2 linked regions of the Cohaesibacter sp. ES.047 genome follow. The main gene of each other region encodes a partner of the protein of the gene in region 2 in a complex. Links are inferred from orthologs where the notes say so. Each region holds a gene or a part of one and is shown on either strand. Other genes may lie near its edges.

Region 1 (3,183 bases), 200 kb from region 2 along the record:
TTCATCGTCAAGCAAGGGCCCTGCAACGGGAATGCTGGCGCTGTTTTCTTTCACAAAGGCGAGATGCGCTTCACGGTTGGCCTTGCGGATATCAAGACCACCATCCTTATCGAGGCAGGTAACGACGAAATGCATGATTTTTCCTCTTTATGCTGTGCGTTGGGGAATTGAAATGGTGTCAATGATGATCGCTCTCTCGCCTCAGCGGGCGGGACATCAGCCTAGTTACCGCTTCATCGATGCTGCTCTTGCGATCAAGAACATCCGCTACGGCTTGAGCGATTGGCATCTCGACGTCGAAACGGTCTGCCAGTTCGGTGGCGACACGGGCGGTAAAGGCGCCCTCGGACAGTTTGGCGCCTGGCGCGAGTAGCTCGGACAGGTCCTTGCCGTCACCAAGGGCAAAGCCGAAGGAGAAATTGCGGCTCTGGGCGTTGGAGCAGGACAGGGCCACATCGCCAAAACCTGAAAGGCCCATCAGCGTATCGGCCCGCGCTCCGGCCTTCAGTGCAAGTCGCTGCATTTCGGCAAAACCCCGGGTCATCAGGGCGGCGTGAGCGCTGGCACCGAGCTTTTTGCCCACAACGATGCCGCAGGCGATTGCGAGCACGTTCTTGAGGGCGCCGCCGAGCTGGACGCCAATCATGTCGGTGCTCGCATAGGGGCGGAAACTGGTGTTCGACAAGGTGGCGCATAGACGTTCGGCAAGGGGGTGAGACCCCGCAGCAATGGTCACGGCGGTTGGCAGTCCGCGCGCCACATCGGCAGCAAAGGACGGCCCGGACAGGATCGCGGGTACGGCTTGCGGCAGATAATCGCTCAGAACCTCGCTCATCATGCGTTGGGTGCCCTTTTCCAATCCCTTGGCGGCGAGGATGACGGGGGTGCCCTTCTTGACGTAAAAGCCGATGTCTTCGGCGATCTTGCGAGTGGACTGGGCCGGGGCGACCAGCAGAATGCAGTCCGCATCTGCGGCTTCGGTGACATCGGTCGTTGTTTCAAGCGGCTGATCGAAGGTGATGTCCGGCAGATACGCAGGCAATTGCCGGGTGCCGCTGATGGACTGAAGATTTTCGTGATTGCGGCCCCAGAGCACCACGTCTCTGCCGGCGCGCACCGCATTGAGCGCGAGAGCGGTTCCCCATGCGCCAGCGCCGAGCACCGAGACGCGTTTGAATGGTTCGACGTTGCTCAACTGGCTCATGCCTTGGCTCCCTTGCGTCCCTTGCCGATCTTGGCCTCAGCATTCTTGTCCAAAGGCCAGCGCGGACGGGCGGGGGCGTTGAGCGGGTCGGTGAGGCCAAGGGCCAGCCGTTCGGCACCGGCCCATGCGATCATGGCCCCATTGTCCGTACAAAGGCGGATCGGCGGCGCGATCATCTCTGCGCCTGCATCCGTCAAAATCGTTTCGAGAGTGGAACGAATGGCCTTGTTGGCTGCAACACCGCCTGCCACGATCAATTGCGGTGTCTCGATTTCTGGAAAACGGACTTTGAATTCCGCCAGAGCCTTGCCGATGCGGTCGCTGAGAATGTCGCAAATGGCGGCCTGAAAAGAGGCGCAGAGATCTGCCACATCCTGATCGGACAGGGGTGCGATCTTTTCGGCTTCGCGGCGCACGGCGCTTTTCAGACCCGAGAAGGAAAAATCAAATCCTTCGCGGCCCTTCATGGAGCGCGGCAGTGCGAAGCGTTTGGGGTCTCCTCTGAGGGCTGCGTCTTCCACCTTCGGGCCGCCCGGATAGGGAAGGCCAAGGAGTTTTGCCGTCTTGTCAAAGGCTTCGCCGAGCGCATCATCAATGGTGGTGCCCCATCGTTCATAATTACCGACGCCGCGCACCAGCAGGATCTGGCTGTGCCCACCCGAGACGAGCAACAAAAGGTGAGGGAAGGGGGCATTGTTGGAGAGGCGAGCCGTGAGCGCATGACCTTCGAGGTGGTTGACAGCAATCAGCGGCAGATCATGGGCTGCGGCGATGGCCTTGGCGCTCATCAGCCCGACCAGAACCCCGCCGATAAGACCGGGGCCTGATGTGGCAGCAATACCATCGAGGTCGGAAAAGCCGACGCCAGCCTCGTCCATGGCAGCTTTGATGATGCCATCAAGCGCCTCAACGTGGGCGCGGGCGGCGATCTCGGGGACGACCCCGCCATAGGCGGCATGATCCTCGATCTGGCTGAGGACAACGTTGGAGAGAATCTCGCCCTGACCGGCCTTTGGATCATCAGCACAATCGGCATGACGACGCACGACTGCGGCCGCAGTTTCATCACAACTTGTTTCTATGCCCAAAACGATCATTGCGCGGGTGACTTGGTTGCCTCTATGGTTTGCGCCAATAGCCATGTTGCCTGTTGGTTCAAACGGTCGATGATTGCTAACATGGCTCATGTATTAGAGCAAAGCTGCGAGATTGGCATCCCCTTTCTGCCCGTTTGGGGGCAAATGCCGGTTCTTGTGACCAGTTGTCCCCGCTGCTGATTCTTCCAATGGGGCCACGACAAAGAGACTTGAAAGCGTTAGGTATGCACTCCACTCCCATCAAAATCGGTACCAGAGGCAGCAAGCTTGCACTGGCACAGGCCTATGAAACCAGAACGCGCCTGATGGAGGCGCATGGTTTGGCGGAACGGGATTTCGAAATCGTCGAAATCAAGACCACGGGCGATGTGATTCTTGACCGACCGCTGTCGGAGGCAGGTGGCAAGGGGCTTTTCACCAAAGAAATCGAAGAGGCGCTGATGGATGGCCGGATTGATCTGGCGGTGCATTCCACCAAGGACATGCCGACGGTTCTGCCTGAGGGGCTGGAGCTGAAGATCTTTCTGCCGCGGGAAGATGTGCGCGATGCCTTCATTTCCCGCAAATTCCAATCCATGGCCGAGATGCCGTCCGGAGCGATTGTCGGGACCTCGTCGCTCAGACGTCAGGCGATGGTCAAGCGCCTTCGTCCGGATCTGGAAGTGGTGATGTATCGCGGTAATGTGCAGACGCGCCTTGAGAAACTCGACAAGGGCGTTGCCGATGCGACGCTTCTGGCCTGTGCAGGGCTTCAGCGGCTGGGGCTTGCCTCGCTTGCCGCCTCTCCCATTGCGCCAGAGGAATTTCTGCCTGCGGTCGGTCAGGGCGCGATCAGCATTGAGACGCGGGTGGGCGATGAGGCAACGTTCAACCTTCTCGCCA
Region 2 (3,237 bases):
CCGGGATCCAGCGCTTGGACGGCATGTCCAGCAGAACGGAGAGATACTGCAGCGGAATCAATGGCAGGGCCACAAGGGCAATGATCAGAAGGGCACAGAACGCCCGTATAGAGGTCACGGTAAACTTGGACCGGCGATCCGTCATGGTGTGTGCCTTGGTCAAATCGGGATTAACAAAAGACGTTTGGGAAGGACCGCACGACAATCGCGGTGATTCTATTTTTCCTTGTCGTCGATGCGCACACCATATAGCTCCAGCCGGTGATCGACCAGCTTGAATCCGAGCCTGCGGGCCACTTCAACCTGAAGGCGTTCAATCTCCTCATCACGGAATTCGATGACCTTGCCGGTTCGAAGATCAATGAGATGATCGTGATGTTCTTCGGTGATGGTCTCGTAGCGTGAGCGGCCATCCCTGAAATCATGGCGTTCGATGATACCCGAATCCTCGAACAGCTTGACGGTGCGATAGACGGTGGAAATCGAGATGTTGCTGTCGATCTTGACGGCGCGCGCGTACAATTCCTCGACATCGGGGTGATCGATGGCGGCGTCAAGCACCTGTGCGATGATCCGCCGTTGCTCGGTCATGCGCATGCCGGCTTTGGTGCACAGATCCTCAATGCTTGTTTTGTTGTTCTGTGACATGCCCGCTCGCCTTCTGCACTCTATCGTTTTGCACGCTTGACCGGCGCGCCGATCAAGTTCACTTGCATGATCAAAGCCAGAGAGGGGGTGTCATCGGCCTTTGTGTAATAGCCTTTGCGCTCGCCGACCTTCTCGAATCCCAGATCACGGTAAAGTGATAGCGCAGGATCATTGCTTGCGTCCACCTCCAGAAAGAGTTTTGCAATTCGATCCCCGTAGAGTTTGCGCATCAGGCCTTCCATCAACTGCCGTCCGCAGCCACTGCGCCGGTAGTCCGGATGCACACCGATGGTGAGGATCTCCGCTTCGTTGGCGACAGCGCGCGCAAGCACGAACCCGGCAACCTGATCGGTGGCTCTGAAGGTCGAACGGCGCAAAACCAGACATTGGACAAGCCGATCCGCCATCAGGGTCTGGAATTCGCTTGCCGACCAGCCGCGCTGAAAGCAGCGCGCATGAATGTCGGCCAGGACCGGAATGTCATCCCTGCTGGCCTCCGTGACCAAAGAAGTTGATTTGAGCGCAAAGATCACGTCTCTCTCCCCGCAATCTGCCGGTGTCTCGCCAGCGATTTTCCATACGCCCAAGCGGTCAGCTCCGGACAGTCAGCATAGTTTCATCTGGCTCGATACCCGAAAAGACCCCAAATCGTCGAAGATCAACAACCGGTGATCATGAATGGCCACCCTTGGTGACTGAAAAGACGATACAAGGCAAGGGGAATGATCAAGACAGACGGGCAATGACGCTCGCCGCTTGTGGTTTGGCGTCCGGTGCCCTCAGATAAAGCGGCGACGGGGCTGTCTCGGGCGCGGATTGATCAAGGGCCCAGACCGCCAGAGCGGCCATGTCGGGATGAGCTGGCGAGAAGACCTCACAGTTTTCAAGGCCGAAGGCGCTCTCCCGGACGAGAGCTGCGCCGGACCCGATCATCGCCAGTCCCCTATGTGCAACGCAAAGGCTGGCAAAATCCTGCGCACTTCTGGCTGCAGCCACCTCAAGGCTTTCGAGCGTGGGAGCGATTTCCGGCAGATTGAAAATCTCACCGTAGATCTGGTCCCTGCGTGCGTCGATCAGGGCGGCAAGCGGCCCATGATGTCCGCGCCGCCGCGCCGTCAGTCCCAGCGCAAAGAGTGTCGATGCCCCGATCAGCGGCACATCAAGCGCCAGTGCCAACGCACGCGCAGTGGCAAGCCCGACCCTGAGACCGGTGAAACTGCCCGGACCGACGGTCACGGCCAGCCTTGTCAGATCCTGATAGCCAAGCTGCTCTTCTTCAAGCAGGGCAGCGATTTCGTCCATCAGGCGCTCCGCGTGGCCCCGACCGATCACAACCGATCTTGAGGCCTCCCGCCGCGTTTCACCGTCCCATACGGCTAGACCGACAGAACAGGCGTCAAGCGCGGTATCAAGCGCCAGGCATATGTTTCTCTCATTGTTCATGGCACATCACACCCGCCGCGCGTATTGGCTTCGTCGAACGATCCTAGACCGACCGGACTTCCTGAACATCTGGCAGGAAATGGCGCAGAAGATTTTCGATGCCATGCTTGAGGGTCGCCGTCGAGGACGGACAACCGGCACAGGCCCCCCGCATGCGCAGGAACACGACACCGTCACGGAAGCCGTGGAAGGTGATGTCGCCGCCATCCTGAGCTACGGCAGGGCGAACCCGGCTTTCGAGCAGTTCTTTGATGGTGGCAACGGTATCTGAATCGGCTTCATCGAAGTCTTCGTTGCTGACGCTCTCGCTTTCGGCCTGCTTCATGGTCGGAGCGCCCGACATGAAATGATCCATGATGGCGCCGAGAATGGCAGGCTTGATGTGCTGCCAGTCAGTGTCGCCCTTGGTCACGGAAACAAAATCAAATCCGAAGAAGACGCCTTCGACACCTTCGATGGTGAAGAGTTTCTCCGCCAGCGGAGAGGCTTCCGCTTCCTTCACGGAACGGAAATCCATGGTGCCATCGTCAAGGACGACTTTTCCCGGCAGGAATTTCAAAGTCGCCGGATTGGGGGTCGCTTCAGTCTGGATGAACATGTCTGATCCTTCTCACGCCATAACGTCTCATGGCGTCATTTGCTGCTCTGGTGGCGCCATGGCAACGCGGCAGCCATCACGCCTTTGCAAGTCTCTCTAATATGTCAAATAAAACTTCTGTTGCAAAGATCAAGCACAAAGCATCGATCAGATGCAAACAAAGGCGAAGAAATCGGGGCATCCCGGGACGGGATGAAAGGAAACGCCGGGAATGGCTCTGTCGCCAATCAGGCTGATCGGACTGTGCGTGAAGACGAGTCCCTCAACAAAGGGCCTGAATGTCTTCGTCCAACAGATCGCCCGGCACGATAGTCACGGGTATAGGGAAGGGTTTGTTAGACTGGCTGGAAATGGATGAAACCAGAGGTCCGGGTCCATCTTTCTTTCCCACCGCGGACGCGAGCACCAGAACGCCGATGTCTTCGTCCTCGTCGATGAGGGAAACGATTTGTTCGGCAACCTTGCCTTCGCGGATCACGCATTCAACCGGAACGCTTGCAATGGCCTCGATCTGCTCCTTGAATTGATCCAGTCTTTCCTGCGCGGCA

Evidence for each region.
Region 1: the proteins of tsaB (region 2) and tsaD are in contact, whole or in part, in a solved structure (PDB 4WQ4), measured with the Escherichia coli proteins. The link is inferred for Cohaesibacter sp. ES.047 from one-to-one orthologs.

The regions. Positions count from the first base shown.
Region 1 is NZ_LT907844.1:820,940-824,122, forward strand. What follows is about bases 252-3,113. They hold tsaD (tRNA (adenosine(37)-N6)-threonylcarbamoyltransferase complex transferase subunit TsaD), read right to left. Parts: upstream 2,302-3,113; coding sequence 1,201-2,301; downstream 252-1,200. Other genes in these bases: CPH65_RS03690 (NAD(P)H-dependent glycerol-3-phosphate dehydrogenase), read right to left, coding at 252-1,204; hemC (hydroxymethylbilane synthase), read left to right, coding at 2,511-3,113. In the rest of the region: CPH65_RS03685 (YciI family protein), read right to left, coding at 1-135; more of CPH65_RS03690, read right to left, coding at 179-251; more of hemC, read left to right, coding at 3,114-3,183.
Region 2 is NZ_LT907844.1:625,099-628,335, reverse strand. Bases 234-3,149 are described here. They hold tsaB (tRNA (adenosine(37)-N6)-threonylcarbamoyltransferase complex dimerization subunit type 1 TsaB), read right to left. Parts: upstream 2,092-3,149; coding sequence 1,375-2,091; downstream 234-1,374. Other genes in these bases: CPH65_RS02705 (universal stress protein), read right to left, coding at 2,952-3,149; CPH65_RS02710 (NifU family protein), read right to left, coding at 2,135-2,689; rimI (ribosomal protein S18-alanine N-acetyltransferase), read right to left, coding at 669-1,235; CPH65_RS02725 (Fur family transcriptional regulator), read right to left, coding at 234-648. Outside these bases: CPH65_RS02730 (1-acyl-sn-glycerol-3-phosphate acyltransferase), read right to left, coding at 1-145; more of CPH65_RS02725, read right to left, coding at 217-233; more of CPH65_RS02705, read right to left, coding at 3,150-3,237. UniProt on the Escherichia coli protein: Required for the formation of a threonylcarbamoyl group on adenosine at position 37 (t(6)A37) in tRNAs that read codons beginning with adenine.